Regions from separate parts of the Brevundimonas sp. VNH65 genome, predicted to be linked through region 1. Evidence: riboswitches for the same ligand, from Rfam matches in the RefSeq annotation. Region 1 holds a riboswitch; the other holds the start of a gene.
The links. Region 1 has a riboswitch for cobalamin ahead of ACO2Q1_RS04845 (TonB-dependent receptor plug domain-containing protein). Riboswitches for the same ligand answer to the same signal wherever they lie in the genome.
Positions count from the first base shown of each region.

Region 2: another riboswitch for cobalamin. It lies ahead of ACO2Q1_RS15265 (ABC transporter substrate-binding protein); the one in region 1 lies ahead of ACO2Q1_RS04845 (TonB-dependent receptor plug domain-containing protein).

Region 1 covers NZ_JBMSDX010000002.1:199,087-206,115, forward strand. Annotated here, with positions in the region: gene ACO2Q1_RS04840 (aldo/keto reductase) at 1-723, shown strand, start outside; gene ACO2Q1_RS04845 (TonB-dependent receptor plug domain-containing protein) at 707-2,572, opposite strand; cobalamin riboswitch at 2,737-2,929, opposite strand; gene mutS (DNA mismatch repair protein MutS) at 2,997-5,687, shown strand; gene pyrF (orotidine-5'-phosphate decarboxylase) at 5,811-6,548, opposite strand; gene ACO2Q1_RS04860 (MarC family protein) at 6,645-7,029, shown strand, end outside.
Region 2 covers NZ_JBMSDX010000011.1:83,193-90,221, reverse strand. Annotated here, with positions in the region: gene ACO2Q1_RS15295 (cytochrome ubiquinol oxidase subunit I) at 1-301, shown strand, start outside; gene cydB (cytochrome d ubiquinol oxidase subunit II) at 332-1,480, shown strand; gene cydX (cytochrome bd-I oxidase subunit CydX) at 1,503-1,640, shown strand; gene ACO2Q1_RS15280 (hypothetical protein) at 1,708-2,235, opposite strand; gene ACO2Q1_RS15275 (OmpW/AlkL family protein) at 2,443-3,099, shown strand; gene ACO2Q1_RS15270 (YnfA family protein) at 3,237-3,560, opposite strand; cobalamin riboswitch at 3,668-3,880, shown strand; gene ACO2Q1_RS15265 (ABC transporter substrate-binding protein) at 3,965-4,825, shown strand; gene ACO2Q1_RS15260 (FecCD family ABC transporter permease) at 4,822-5,799, shown strand; gene ACO2Q1_RS15255 (ABC transporter ATP-binding protein) at 5,796-6,569, shown strand; gene ACO2Q1_RS15250 (TonB-dependent receptor) at 6,692-7,029, opposite strand, start outside.

The sequences.
Region 1 (7,029 bases):
TTCCCTACCCCCTTCGCCGTCACCGCGCGCACCGTGCCCCTGTCCCAGGGCCTGGACCGGGTCGAGGCCCGCGCCCGGCGCTCGCTGGAACGTCTGGGCCTGCCGCGCGGTGAGACCCTGCTGGTGTCCAATCCGTCGGATCTGGCCGGCGCCGAGGGCCGCGCCCTGTGGGACCGGCTGAACGCGCTGAAGGACCGGGGGCTGTTCCGCAAGATCGGCGTCTGCGCCACCGTCGAGGACGGCCCGGCCCTGCTGGCGCGCCGGTTCCAGCCGGACGTCATCCAGATTCCCTGCAACATCCTGGACCAGCGGGCGGCCGAGGACGGCGTGCTCGACGCCCTGGCGGCCCTGGGCGTCGAGATCCACGTCGCGGCCCCCTTCGTCAGCGGCCTGCTGTTCATGGCCGGGGACGCCCTGCCGCCCGAATTCCAGCCCTACGCCGCCGCGCTGTCGCGGGTGAGGCGCCGGCTGGCCGAGGCGCGGATCGATCCGATGCAGGCGGCCCTCGCCTATGCGCTCAATCTTCCGGGCGTGGCCGCCGTCGTGGCCAGCGTCGCCTCGGCGGCCGAACTGCGCGCCATGCTGGCGGCGGCCCACGCCCCCCGGCCCGATCTGGACTGGGGGACCCTGGCCCTGCCCCAGGCCGCCGACCTGTCCCGCGCCCTGCACGGGACAGGCCTGACGCCGATGGACGACGTCCGCCGGATCAGTAGCGCAGCCTGACCCCGACATAGGCCGACCGGCCCGGCTCGCCGTAGCCGAGCACCTGCTGATAGTGTTCATCGGCCAGATTCTCGACCCGCAGCGTCGCCGCCACCTGATCCGACAGCCGCCAGGCCGCGTTCAGATTCGCCGTGACGAAGCCCTCGCGGGTCGGCGCCGTCGCCGTGTTGTTGTCCGGCTCGTCGCCTTCGGCCCGGATGGTCAGGGCGCCCGACAGGCGTCGGCCGGTCCAGCCCAGGGTCGCCGACCCCGAGTGTTCGGCCACGCGCGCCAGAGGCCGATCGTTGCTTTGATCCCGGGCGTCGGTCCAGGCATAGGCCAGGCTCAGGTCGAAGCCGCCCCCCAGACGCGCCCGGCCTTCCAGTTCGACCCCGTCCGTCCGGGTTTCGGCGATGTTGACGTAGTAGCTGTCCCAGGTGACCGGATCGGAGACATAGGTGATCTGGTCCTCGACATTCAGGCGATAGACCGTCGCCCGACCCTCGATGCGGCCGTCGGCCGAGGCCCAGCCGATCGCCGCCTCGACGCTGTCGGCCGTTTCCGGACGCAGGACGGGGAAGGGCGCGGACGAATAGCAGAAGTCGCAGACCGCCTGGCTGATCGACGGCGCCTTGAAGCCCGTGCCCCAGGCGCCCGACAGGATGAAGCCGCCGCCCGGTTCGAACGCCGCCGACAGGCGGCCCGTGGTCTCCGATCCGAAGTCGTCCGTGTCGTCCCAGCGCAGGGCGCCGGTCAGGTTCAGCCGCTCGGTCGCGTCCCAGTTGGCCACCGCGAAGACCGAGGTCGCGCCCAGTTCCTCGGCAAGCCCGGACGACAGGCTGCCGGACGTGTCCTCACGCTCGGCGCCGAAGGCGTAGCGCAGGCTGTCGCTCAAGGCCGCGCCATCCGCCTGCCAGCGCCACACCTGGCGGTCGGCCTCGAAGTGCGAAGGGAAGCTGGAGACCGTGTCGCGCACGATGTCCGAGGCTGCGAAGCTGAACTGATGATCCAGACCCAGCAGGTTCAGGCGCGCCCGCACCTGGCCCGACCACTGCTCGCTTTCGGTCGTGTCCAGGGTGTCGGCCAGGGCGTAGGTCGGGGCGGGGAAGCCGTCGATGTCCGCCCGGCTCTCGGACCAGCGCAGCGAACCGTCCAGGGTCAGCCCGCCGGAGAAGCCGTAACGCCCCTTGGCCCCCAGGGTGGTGTTGTCGAAGCCGTCGGCCTCGTCATTGCCGTCCGCCTCGTCGGCGGCCGAGATCCCGTCGGTGTGGAAGCGCGAGGCCCAGACCCCGAACGCGGAGGTCTCGTTGGCCGTGCCGACCGCCACCCGGCCGCGCAGGGTGGAGAAGCTTCCCGCCTCGCCCTCGGCGCGGATACCGTCCACCTCGCGGGTGGTGAAGGCGATCACCCCGCCGATGGCGTCCGACCCCCACAGGGACGACTGCGGACCCGACAGGACCTCGATGCGATCGACGTCGCCCAGCTCGAAGCCGGAGAAGTCATAGGCGCCGTTGATCTCGGCCGGATCGTTGACCGGAACCCCGTCGACCAGGACCAGGGTCTTGCCCGGCGTGGCGCCGCGCATCCGCACCTGGGCGACGCCGCCGAACGCCCCCGTGCGCACCACCGACAGGCCCGGCACGTCGGCCAGGATATCGGCGGCGAAGACCGCGCCGCGCTGCTCGATGGTCGCGCCGTCGATGACGCGGGCGCCCGGGGTTTCGGACACGACGGCGGGCAGGCGGGCGGCGGTGACGACCACATCCTCGACCTCGGTCGGGTCGGAAGACTGCGCGCCAGATTGCGCCTGGGCGGCGAAGGCGGTGAAGACGGCCAGGGCGGCCGTGGAGGCGAAGAGAGAACGCTTCATGGAGCGTGTTCCTTGACGGTCCGGGCGACCGCGCGCGCCGGGACGTGAAAGCGACCAATCCGCCCTGATCGGATCAGAACGGCGCAGAGATCGGGTCGCTTCGACGGAACATCCCTGCGGTCAGCAGGGGGCAGGCCCCACGCCTCTGTCTGGTCCCGGACAGCGGACGAGCGACGGGGGCGGCCAGGTCTCCTGGCTTGCGGGTCGCCGGATCGCCGTCCTCGCCTTCCCGCTTGCGCAGTGACGCCGGGATCGCTCCCGGATCGGACGACGGCCCTCGCCGCCTACAGTTGCGGGCACAGCCGCGGTGTCTGACCGCGTTCCCTTAACCGCCTGACCGCGCCTTTCGCAGATGCGAAGCGTCGCGGCAAGCCCGGACGAATCGCTTGAGCCGCCGGGTCCGATCCGTCACCTTGCGCCCTTCATGAACGCCCCTGTCGCTCACCCTCCCGCCATTGAAGGCGTGACCCCCGTCATGGGTCAGTATCTGGCGGCCAAGGCGGCCCAGCCGGACGCGGTGGTCTTCTTCCGTATGGGGGACTTCTACGAGCTGTTCTTCAAGGACGCGGAGATCGCCTCGGCCGCCCTCGGCATCGCCCTGACCAAGCGCGGTAAGCACCAGGGCGAGGATATCCCCATGGCCGGGGTGCCGGTCCATGCGCTGGACGGCTATCTGGCCCGGCTGATCCGCCTCGGCCACCGGGTCGCCATCTGCGAGCAGATCGAGACTCCGGCCGAGGCGAAAAAGCGCGGCTCCAAGGCCATTGTGGCGCGCGATATCGTCCGCGTGGTCACGCCCGGCACCCTGACCGAGGACAGTCTGCTGGACGCGCGGGGCGCCAATCGCCTGGCCGCCGTGGCCGTGCGCCGGGGGCGGGCCGCCGTCGCCGTGGTCGAGCTTTCGGCCGGCGCCGTCGACTGCCTGGCCTGCGACCTGGGCGACCTCGCCTCGGCCCTGGCCGCCTTCCGTCCGTCCGAGGTTCTGGTCCCCGACAAACTCTATTCCGACGAGGCCGTGCGTCCGGCGCTGGACGGCTCGGGCGGTCTGGTCCAGGCCCTGGCCTCGGCCGTGGCCGAGCCGACCGCCGCCCGGTCGCGGGTGGAGCGTCTGTATGGGGTATCGTCGCTGGACGGCTTCGGCGCCTTCGAGGAGGCGGAGGTCTCGGCGCTGGGTCTGATCGCCGCCTATCTGGAGACGACCCAGGCGGGCAAGGTCCCGGCCCTCGCCCCGCCTCGTCGCTCGACCGAGACGGGCCGCCTGGCCATCGATCCGGCCACCCGGACCTCGCTCGAGATCGACCGCAGCCAGAGAGGAGAGCGCGAAGGCAGCCTGCTGCACACCATCGACCGCACCGTCACCTCGGGCGGCGCCCGCGCCCTGGCCGAACGCATCTCCCGCCCGCTCAGCCAGCCCGCCGCCATCAACGCCCAGCTCGACGCCGTCGAATGGCTGCTGCAGCGGCGCGACCTGCGCCGGAACCTGCGCGACGCCCTGCGCGCCTCCGCCGACGTGGCCCGCGCCGTCTCCCGTCTGGCGCTCGGGCGCGGCGGCCCGCGCGATCTGGCGGCGGTTCGCTCCGGCCTTGCCACCGCCGAGACCGTCGGCGGGCTGTTTCTCACCGCCGGCCACCCCGTCGGCGATCCGCTCAATCCCCCGCCGGAGCGCCTTTCCGCCTGTCTGGACGGCCTGTCGCCGCCCGCCGAGGTCGGCCGCCTGCTGGCCGAACTGATCGACGGCCTGGTCGATGAGCCGCCGCATCTGGCCCGCGACGGCGGCCTGGTCCGGCCCGGTTACCGCCCCGAACTGGACGAGGCGCTCCGGCTCCGGGACGACAGCCGCCGCGTCGTCGCCGAACTGGAGGCCCGCGCCGTTTCCGACAGCCGCGTCCCGTTCAAGATCCGCCACAACGCCGTGCTCGGCTATTTCCTCGAAACCACGGCCAAACACGCCGAGGGCCTGCTGAGGGCCGGTCCCGAAAGCCCCTACATCCATCGCCAGACCCTGGCCGCCCAGGTCCGCTTCACCACCGTCGAACTGTCGGAGCTGGACGCCAAGATCAGCCAGGCGGGTTTCCGCGCCCTGGCCATCGAGGGCGAGACCTTCGAGCGCTGGCGCGCCGAGGTGCAGCGCCTGGCCGCCCCGCTGCAGGCCGTGGCCGAAAGCCTGGCCGAGCTCGACGCGACCGCCGCCCTGGCCGAATGGGCCGAGGAGGTCGGGGCCGTGCGCCCGGTCATCGACGACAGCCGCTGTTTCGAGGTCCGCGGCGGTCGCCACCCCGTGGTCGAGGCGGCCGTCAAGGCGGCGGGCGATCCGTTCACCCCCAACGACTGCGGCCTGGACGGCGAGGGCGCCGGTCATGCCAGGCTGTCCATCGTCACCGGCCCCAACATGGCGGGTAAATCGACCTTCCTGCGCCAGAACGCCCTGCTGGTGATCCTGGCCCAGGCGGGGGCCTTCGTCCCGGCCGCCGCGATGCGGTTGGGCGTGGTCGATCGGCTGTTCAGCCGCGTGGGGGCCGGTGACGATCTGGCGCGCGGCCGGTCCACCTTCATGATGGAGATGGTCGAGACCGCCGCCATCCTCAGCCAGGCGACCGATCGCGCCTTCATCGTTCTGGACGAGATCGGGCGCGGCACCGCCACCTATGACGGTCTGGCCATCGCCTGGGCCGTGGCGGAATATCTGCACGACCGGGCGCAGGCCCGCACCCTGTTCGCCACCCACTATCACGAGCTGGCCCAGCTCGAGGACCGGCTGGCCCATGTCTCCAACCTGTCGATGAAGGCGCGGGAGTGGAACGGCGACCTGGTCTTCCTGCACGAGGCCGGACCCGGCGCGGCCGACCGGTCCTACGGCGTCCAGGTGGCGCGGCTGGCGGGCGTGCCCGGCCCCGTCGTCGCCCGCGCCCGCGAGGTGCTGGACCGGCTGGAAGCCGAAAAGACCGCCCACGGCCGCCTCGACGACCTGCCTCTGTTCGCGGTCGCCGAAGCCGCCGTCGCCGCCCCCTCCGGCCCCTCGCCGACCGACCTGGCGCTCGCCGACATCGACCCCGACGACCTCACCCCGCGCGAGGCGCTGGAGGCGCTGTACCGGCTGAAGGCGCTGGCGAAGTAGCTCGCCTCTCCGTGCGCCACGGCGAAGGCCGGGGTCCAGTGGGCGAACGCCGCCTTCAAACATCCCCTCCCGAATCTGGCTCCCGGCCTTCGCCGGGATGGACGGGCATGTGATATCCGGTCCTCAGATCAGGGCGATGGCTTCCGCGATGGCCAGGGCCGCCGCGCGCGGATCGGCCGCCGCCGTGATCGGGCGTCCGACGACCAGATGGGTGGCCCCGTCCTTCAGGGCCTGTTCCGGCGTGGCCGCCCGGCTCTGGTCATCGAGCGACGCCCCCATCGGCCGCACGCCCGGCGTCACGATCAGAAAGTCCTGTCGCCCGGCAGCCGTCGCGATCTCGCGCACCCGCGCCGCCTCGTGCGGACTGGCCACCACGCCGTCGATCCCGGCGTCCAGCGCCTGACGCACGCGCAGTTCGACCAGTTCGGCGGGGGACAGGCTGTGGTCGTCGCCGGCCACATCCTCGGCCGACAGACTGGTCAGGACGGTGACGCCCAGCACCTTCAGGTCCGACCCCTCGACCCCGCGTCGCGCCGCCGCCATCACCTGGGGCCGGGCGTGGACGGTCAGCAGGTCGCATCCCGCATTGGCCAGGGCCGCCGCCGCCTTTTCCACCGTCGCGCCGATGTCATGCAGCTTCCAGTCCAGGAAGACCTGACGCCCTTCGGCCTTCAGCGCCCGGGCCAGCCCCATGCCGTCCGTGGCGAACAGCTGAAGCCCGATCTTGTAGAAGCCGACCGCGTCCTGAACCCGGTCCGCCAGGGCGCGCGCCTCGTCCGCCGTCGGCACGTCCAGGGCGCAGATCAGGCGCGGGTCGGGGACCCGGTTCGGGGTCAGATCGGCGTTGAAGGCATGGGTCATCGACGGACTCCGCGCGAACGGCTATGGCGGTTCCGGACGCGACTCGCGCCGCATCGGCCGCCGGGCCGGGTTCGATTTTCAGGCTGAGGGGGACAGATGAACGCGCTCGATCTCGGGGTCAACCTGTTCGTGACCCTGTTCGCCCTGCTGGACCCGCTCGGCAACATTCCGATCTTCGCGGCGGCCACGGCGGGGGCGAGCCTGCGCCAACGCATCTCGGTCTCGGCCCTGATCTGCCTGTTCGCGGCGGTCTTCCTCGGCTTCTTCTTCTTCACCGGCCTCGGCCTGCTGCAGTTCTTCGGCATCTCCCTGGCGGCCTTCCGCATCGCCGGCGGCGTCCTGCTGCTGCTGCTGGGTCTGGACATGGCGCGCGAGGACTTCCTCGCCAGCTTCGCCGACAAGGACGCGGCCACCGACGCCAAGGACGTGCGCGGCTATGCCAAACGCCGGTTCCAGCGGCTGGTCGTGCCCTTCGCCATCC
Region 2 (7,029 bases), on a different contig from region 1:
CTTGCCCTGGATCGCGGCCGAGGTCGGCTGGATCGTGGCCGAGATGGGCCGGCAGCCCTGGGCCGTGGACGGCGTCCTGCCGACCTTCCTGGGCGCCTCGTCCCTGACCGTGCCGCAGCTGTGGGCGACGATCATCGGCTTCACCGTCCTGTACGGCGCCCTGGCGGTGGTCGAGGTCGGCCTGATCCTGCGCACGATCAGGAAGGGGCCGTTCGCCGAGCAGGAGGCCTTCGCGGCCGACGCCGCTGATCCCGAACCCGACACGCCCGCGCCGGCCGGCCCGGCCCCCGTCGTCGCCTGACCGCCCCCAGATCCGCAAAGGACATCCTCAATGGAACTTCCTCTCGACTTCGCGACCCTTCGCCTGATCTGGTGGGGCCTGCTGGGCGTGCTGCTGATCGGCTTCGCCCTGACCGACGGCTTCGACCTGGGCGTGGGGGCCTTGCTGCCGTTCGTCGCACGCAACGACGCCGAGCGCCGCATGGTCATCAACACCGTCGGCGCCACCTGGGAAGGCAACCAGGTGTGGTTCATCCTGGGCGGGGGCGCGATCTTCGCCGCCTGGCCTTTCGTCTACGCCGTCAGCTTTTCCGGCTTCTACCTGGCCATGTTCCTGGTGTTGAGCGCCCTGATCCTGCGGCCCGTGGCGTTCAAGTACCGGTCCAAGCGGCCCGACCCGAAATGGCGGTCGTTCTGGGACTGGTGCCTGTTCATCGGCGGCTTCGTTCCGGCCCTGGTGTTCGGCGTGGCCGTCGGCAACGTCCTGATCGGCGCGCCCTTCCGCCTGGATACGGACCTCAGGTCCTTCTACGAAGGGCATCTGCTGGGTCTGTTCACGCCCTTCGCCCTGCTCAGCGGCCTGCTGTCGGTGGCCATGCTGGTGCTGCACGGCGCGGCCTGGATTTCGGTCAAGGGCGAGCTGGGTCCGGTCGTGGATCGCGCCCGCCGGTTCGGCACGATCGCCGGCGTTCTCAGCCTGGTCCTGTTCGCCCTGGGCGGCCTGTATGTCGCCTTCGGCGGCCTGGGGTTCAGCGTCGTGGGCGCGATCGACGGGCACGGCGTCTCCAATCCGCTGCGGACGGAAGTCGTGGCCTCGCCGGGCGCCTGGCTGGACAACTACGGCCGCTATCCGTGGATGCTGGTCGCTCCGGTCCTGGGCTTCCTCGGCGCGGCCCTGGCCACGATCGGCCTGTGGAAGCGGTCGGCGGCTCTGGGCTTCGGCGGATCCTCGATGTCGGCGGTCGGGATCATCTCGACGGTCGGCCTGTCGATGTTCCCCTTCATCCTGCCCAGTTCGGTCGATCCCCAGTCCAGCCTGACGGTGTTCAACGCCTCGTCCAGCCACCTGACCCTGTTCATCATGCTGGTGTGCACGATCATCTTCCTGCCGCTGATCCTGATCTACACCGCCTGGGTCTATCGGGTGCTGTGGGGCCGAGCCTCCACCGGCGAACTGAAGACCAACCCCGACCTCTACTGACCCTCATTAAAGGACATTCGCCATGTGGTATTTCACCTGGATTCTGGGCCTCGGGCTGGCGGTCGGCTTCGGCGTGCTGAACGGCCTTTGGCACGAGTTCCGCCTGTTCGACGAAGGCGACGAGGGCCTGTCGGCGCCCGACCCCGACGACGCGGCCTGACCCTCCCGGATTTCGAAACCGATCACGCCCGGAGCCAGGTTCGCTCCGGGCGTTTTTGCACCTGCCCTCAATCGGCGCCGCCAGGGGCGATCTCAAGCACCAGTTCGACGCCGGGTCTGTGATGCAGGCTGCCGGCGATCACGACCTGGAGGCCCGAACCACGCCAGACCGACACGGCGGGTCGTTCGTCGACCGCCTCAAAAACCGGTTCCAGCCCGAGGGCCCGCAGGTGGGGTCCGGCGGCCTCGGCCACCGTCCGCACGGTTCCCTCCTCGATGCCGACGCCGCACAGGCCGCGGCCATACTCCATGCTCAGCCGGACCGTGCCGCGATGGCGGCGGAACAGGACCAGCCCCCGTGGCGGAGGCTGGGCGTCCGCCGCGCCGATCCTCAGATTGACCGGATCGTGGCTCATCACCGAATATCCGAGCCGTTCCGCCGCCCCCAACACCGCCCACATGTCGCGATCGCGCGAGAAGGGGCCGCAGATGTCGCGCAGGACGTCGTCGGTGATCCCCCGCACGTTCATCGACTGGGCCTGAGCGACCCCTCCGAAAATCAGAACCGCGATGATGGACAGCGACAGCGTTCTCATGACGTGAGGATGAGACGCCAAACCCCGTCGACCGACACTGACGAACGCTGACAGAGCGAACCGGACGGTCAACCGGACCCGTAAATCCACATTTTTCTTGTGGTTTTGAGATGGATCAAGGCCGATGGAGCGGGCCTGGCTCATCTGGCCGACCAAGACGCTGATCCGGCCGCATGAGGCGACCCGGCGTCGGGACAGAAGAAAGCCATGACATCCAAGACCCTTCTCCTTTCCGCCGTCCTGGCCGCCGCCTTCGCGACGCCGGCGCTGGCCCAGACCCCAACACACTGGACCGCGCCGCGCGCGGGCGACTGGGTCGTTTCCGGGCGTGTCAGCAATGTCTCGTCGAACACCGACGCAGCCGTCACGACGGCCGCCGGCGCCGCGTCGGGCCTGCATGTCGATGTCGGCGACAGCACCATGCCGACCCTCGGCTTCACCTATTTCATCACTGACCACTGGGCGGTCGAAGGCATCCTCGGCACGACCCGGCATGAGGTGCGCGCCCAGGGTGGAGCCACCGACGTGGCGGTGCACGAGACCTGGGTTCTGCCGCCTGTGGTGACCGTCCAGTACCGCCCCCTGACACAGGGCCGCTTCAGCCCCTATGTCGGCGCCGGCGTCAACGCCATGCTGTTCTACGGCGGGGATGACCGGAACGGCTTCAACGTCGAGCTGGACGACGGCGTGGGTCTCGCCGCGCAGGCGGGAGCGGACATCGGCCTGACCGGTCCGTGGAGCCTCAATGTCGATGTGAAGAAGGTCTGGTTCAGCACCGACGCTTCCATCAACGCCGGCGCCCTGAAGAGCGACGTCGACCTGGACCCCTGGGTCGTCTCCATCGGCGTCGCGCGCAAGTTCTGATCCGGTCCGGCCGATCCGTCATCCCTCCTCCACAGGAACGGCCGTCGCGGGTGATCCCTGGCTTTCCCGGGATCACCCGCCCTTCTTTACGGACGGCGCCGAGGCCTGGAACACCTCCCCGCAGCATTCGCTGAAAATCACCCTCGCGGGCCGAACAGGATGATCGCGGCGCCGATCAGACAGGCCGCCCCGCCGATCAGGTCCCAGCGGTCGGGCGAGGCCTTCTCCACCAGACGCATCCAGATCAGGCTGGCGCAGATATAGACCCCGCCATAGGCGGCGAAGGCGCGGCCTGCCGCCTCGCTGGGGACCAGGGTCAACAGCCAGGCGAAGACCGCCAGGCTGACCGTCCCGGGCACGATCCACCAGACTGAGTGGCCGCTTCTCAGCCAGGCCCAGAAGGCGAAACAGCCGGCGATCTCGGCCAGAGCGGCCAGGGGATAGACGAGGGCGGTTTTCATGGCGTCCATGGGCGGCGGGGAGAAGGCCCACCGTGTCACGCCGGCGCTCGCGACGAAAGGCGGGCGGTCGGCGCAAGCTCGCCTTGCCGCGACCCCGTGACTGGACTACCCCTGTCGGCGCGACAGGTTCCCCGGCGTCGTCCAGGCCTCGGGGTGAAAAGGGAACGGGGTCCAAAGCCCCGACTGCCCCCGCAACTGTAGGCGGCGAGCCGTGCGCCGGACGCCACTGGGAACCGGGTCCGTCAGGGCTGCGCCCCGGGAAGGCGGCGCGACGGCGACGACCCGCGAGTCAGGAGACCTGCCCGTCGCCGTCGTCCTTCATCCGGCCGGGGTGCGTCGGAGGAAGCGGGCCCGCCCGACCGACGACAGCCGTTCGTCGTCCCAGGTCCGCCCGAAGGTTCGCCATGCCGTCAGCCGCCCCGTCCCTTCGCCGCCGCGCCCTGCTGACCGGCGCGATCGCCCTGGCGGCCGCACCGGTTCGCGCCGCCGACCGGCCTCGCCGGATCGTGTCCCTGAATCCCTGCCTGGACGTCATCCTGATCCGCCTGGTCGCGCCCGGCCGGATCGCCGCCCTGAGCCGCTATTCGCGCGACCGCCACGGCTCGACCATCGCCGAAGCGGCGCGGACCCTGCCCTTCACCCGGGGCACGACCGAGGAGGTTCTGGCCCTGCGGCCGGATCTGGTCCTCGGGGACCAGTGGGGCGGGGCGCGGACCGCCGCCGCCCTGGGCCGTCTCGACATTCGCGTCGAACGGTTCGACGTGCCCGCGACCGTGGCCGCCAGTCTGGAGCAGGTCCGCCGCGTCGCCGCCGTCGTCGGCGAGCCCGCACGCGGCGAGGCCCTGGTCCGATCCATTGATGCCGTGCTGCGCGACAGCGCTCCAACGCCCGGCCGCCGGACGATCCCCGCCCTCGTCTTCATGCCCGGCGGCTTCGTCTCGGGGCCCGGCACCCTGATGGACGAAATGATGAGCCGGATGGGGCTGGCCAATGTCGCCGGCCGCTATGGGCTGACAGGCTCGGGAACCCTGTCATTGGAACGGCTGATCGCCGATCCGCCCGAGTTGCTGCTGACCGGCGAGCCCTGGCCCGGATCGCCCGGTTGGGCCGAGCGGACGATGCGCCATCCGGCCCTGGACCGGCTGGCGCCGCGCCTGAACCGGGCGGTGTTTCCCGAGAAGCTGATGTTCTGCGGCGGGCCGGTGCTGATGCAGACCGCTCGCGCCCTGGCCGCCGCGCGTCGCAGCGTGGAGGGCCGCGCATGACGTCCGCCCGACTGTATGCGGCCCTGCTGACTGGACTGGCGCTTCTGTTCGCGCTCAGCCTGACGGCGGGGCCGGTGTGGGTTCCCTTCAGCGCCTGGACCTCGCCCGACCTCGATCCTCGCTGGGCCATCGTCTTCGAACTGCGCCTGCCCCGGGCGATCCTGGCCGTGCTGGTGGGGGCGGCGCTGGGTCTGTCGGGGGCGGCGCTGCAGGGCTATACGCGCAACCCCCTGGCCGATCCTGGCGTGCTGGGCGTGTCGTCCACCGCCGCCCTCGGCGCGGTCATCGCCCTGTACTACGGCGCCACGGTCGTCAGCCCCTGGGTCCAGCCCTTCGCCGCCATGGCCGGCGCCCTGATCGGGGTGGCGATCCTGTTGCTGCTGTCCGGCGGCGGCTCGGGTCTGGTGGGCTTCATCCTGGCCGGGACGGTGCTGAACATCATCGCCGGCGCCGGGGTCTCTCTGGCCCTCAGCCTGGCGCCCAATCCGTGGGCCGTGGCCGAGATCGTCAACTGGCTGATGGGTTCGCTGGCCGACCGTAGTTTCGACGAGGTGGGACTGGCCCTGCCCTTCATCGTCGCCGGATGCCTGCTGCTGGCGGCGACGGGACCGGCGCTGGACGTCCTCACCCTGGGCGAGACCGGCGCCCGTTCCCTGGGCGTCTCCCTGCCCCGCACCCGGGCCCTGCTGGCGCTCGGCGTCGGTCTGGCGGCGGGCGGCGCCGTGGCGGTGACGGGCGTGATCGGCTTCGTCGGCCTGGTGACGCCGCATCTCTTGCGCCCTCTGGTCGGGGCGAGGCCGGGGGCCCTGCTGCTGCCCTCGGCCCTGGGCGGCGCCGCCATAACCCTGGCGGGCGATGTTCTGGTGCGGCTGATCCCGGCGGCGGTCGAGATCCGTCTCGGCGTGGCCATGGCCGCGGTCGGGGCGCCCTTCTTCCTGCTGATCCTGCTGGCCGAGCGGAGGCGGATGGCATGAGCCCGGCCGATCTGTCCTGTCGCGACCTGTCGCTGCGGCTCGGCGGCCGCAGGGTCCTGAACGCCGTCAGCCTGTCGCTGACCCCCGGCCGGGTCACCGTGGTGCTGGGGCCCAACGGGGCCGGAAAGTCCACCCTGCTGCACGCCCTGGCCGGACTGACCGCTCCGGCCTCGGGCCAGGTCCGGATGGGCGAGTCCGATCTGCGGATCCTGCCGGACCGCGACCGCGCCCGCCGCCTGGCGGTCCTGCCCCAGACGCCCGAGATCGCCTGGCCGGTGACCGCCCGCACCCTGGTCGGCCTCGGCCGGGCGCCCTTCACCGGCGCGCGGGGCCTGACGCGCGAGGATCAGGCCGCGGTCGATCAGGCCCTCTCCGCCGCCTCGGCCGTCGAACTGGCCGACCGGATCGTGCAGACGCTGTCAGGCGGAGAGCGCGCCCGCGTGCTGATCGCCCGCGCCCTGGCGGGATCGCCGGAATGGTTGCTGGCCGACGAGCCGCTGACCGGCCTCGACCCCGCGCATCAGATGGAGGCGGCCCGCCTGTTCCGGTCGCTGGCCGATCAGGGGCGAGGCGTCGTCCTGACCCTGCACGACCTGACGCTGGCGTCGCGGCTGGCCGATCGGATCGTGCTGATGGCCGATGGCGCGATCCTGGCCGATGGGGCGCCGGAAGACGCCCTGACGCCGGCGAACATCCGGGCGGCCTACGGCGTGGACGCCCGGATATACGAGAGCCCCGCCGGCCGCCTGATCGACATGCTGCCGTCCTGACCAACGCCTGCGCTGCGCCTTCGACGAGTCAAGAAAATGGCCGCCCTTCCGGAGAAGGGCGGCCCAGTCTTTGACGACACGTCGGGGAGGAAAGTGACGCGCGTCAGCTCAGGAAGGCAGGGTCAGAACTTGTAGTTCAGACCGATCAGGAAGGTCCGGCCGTAGTGCTGGTAGTCGATGGTCTGGCGCTCGTCGCCGTTCTGGAAGGTCTGGAACGGTTCGTCGTTCAGGTTGTTGGCCTGGGCCAGGATCGACAGGCCCTCCAGCCAGCCGGACTGGAACTCGTAACCGATCTGGGCGTCGATCACATTCTCCTCGGCGACCGAACGCAGGGTCCGGCCGTTGCCGAAGCCGGCCACCTCGCCCAGGAAGTCCGAGCGGTAGCGGCTGGAGACGCGAGCCTGGAAGCCGGCGCGTTCATAGTAGATCGAGGCGTTGACCACCGTCTCCGACAGGCCCG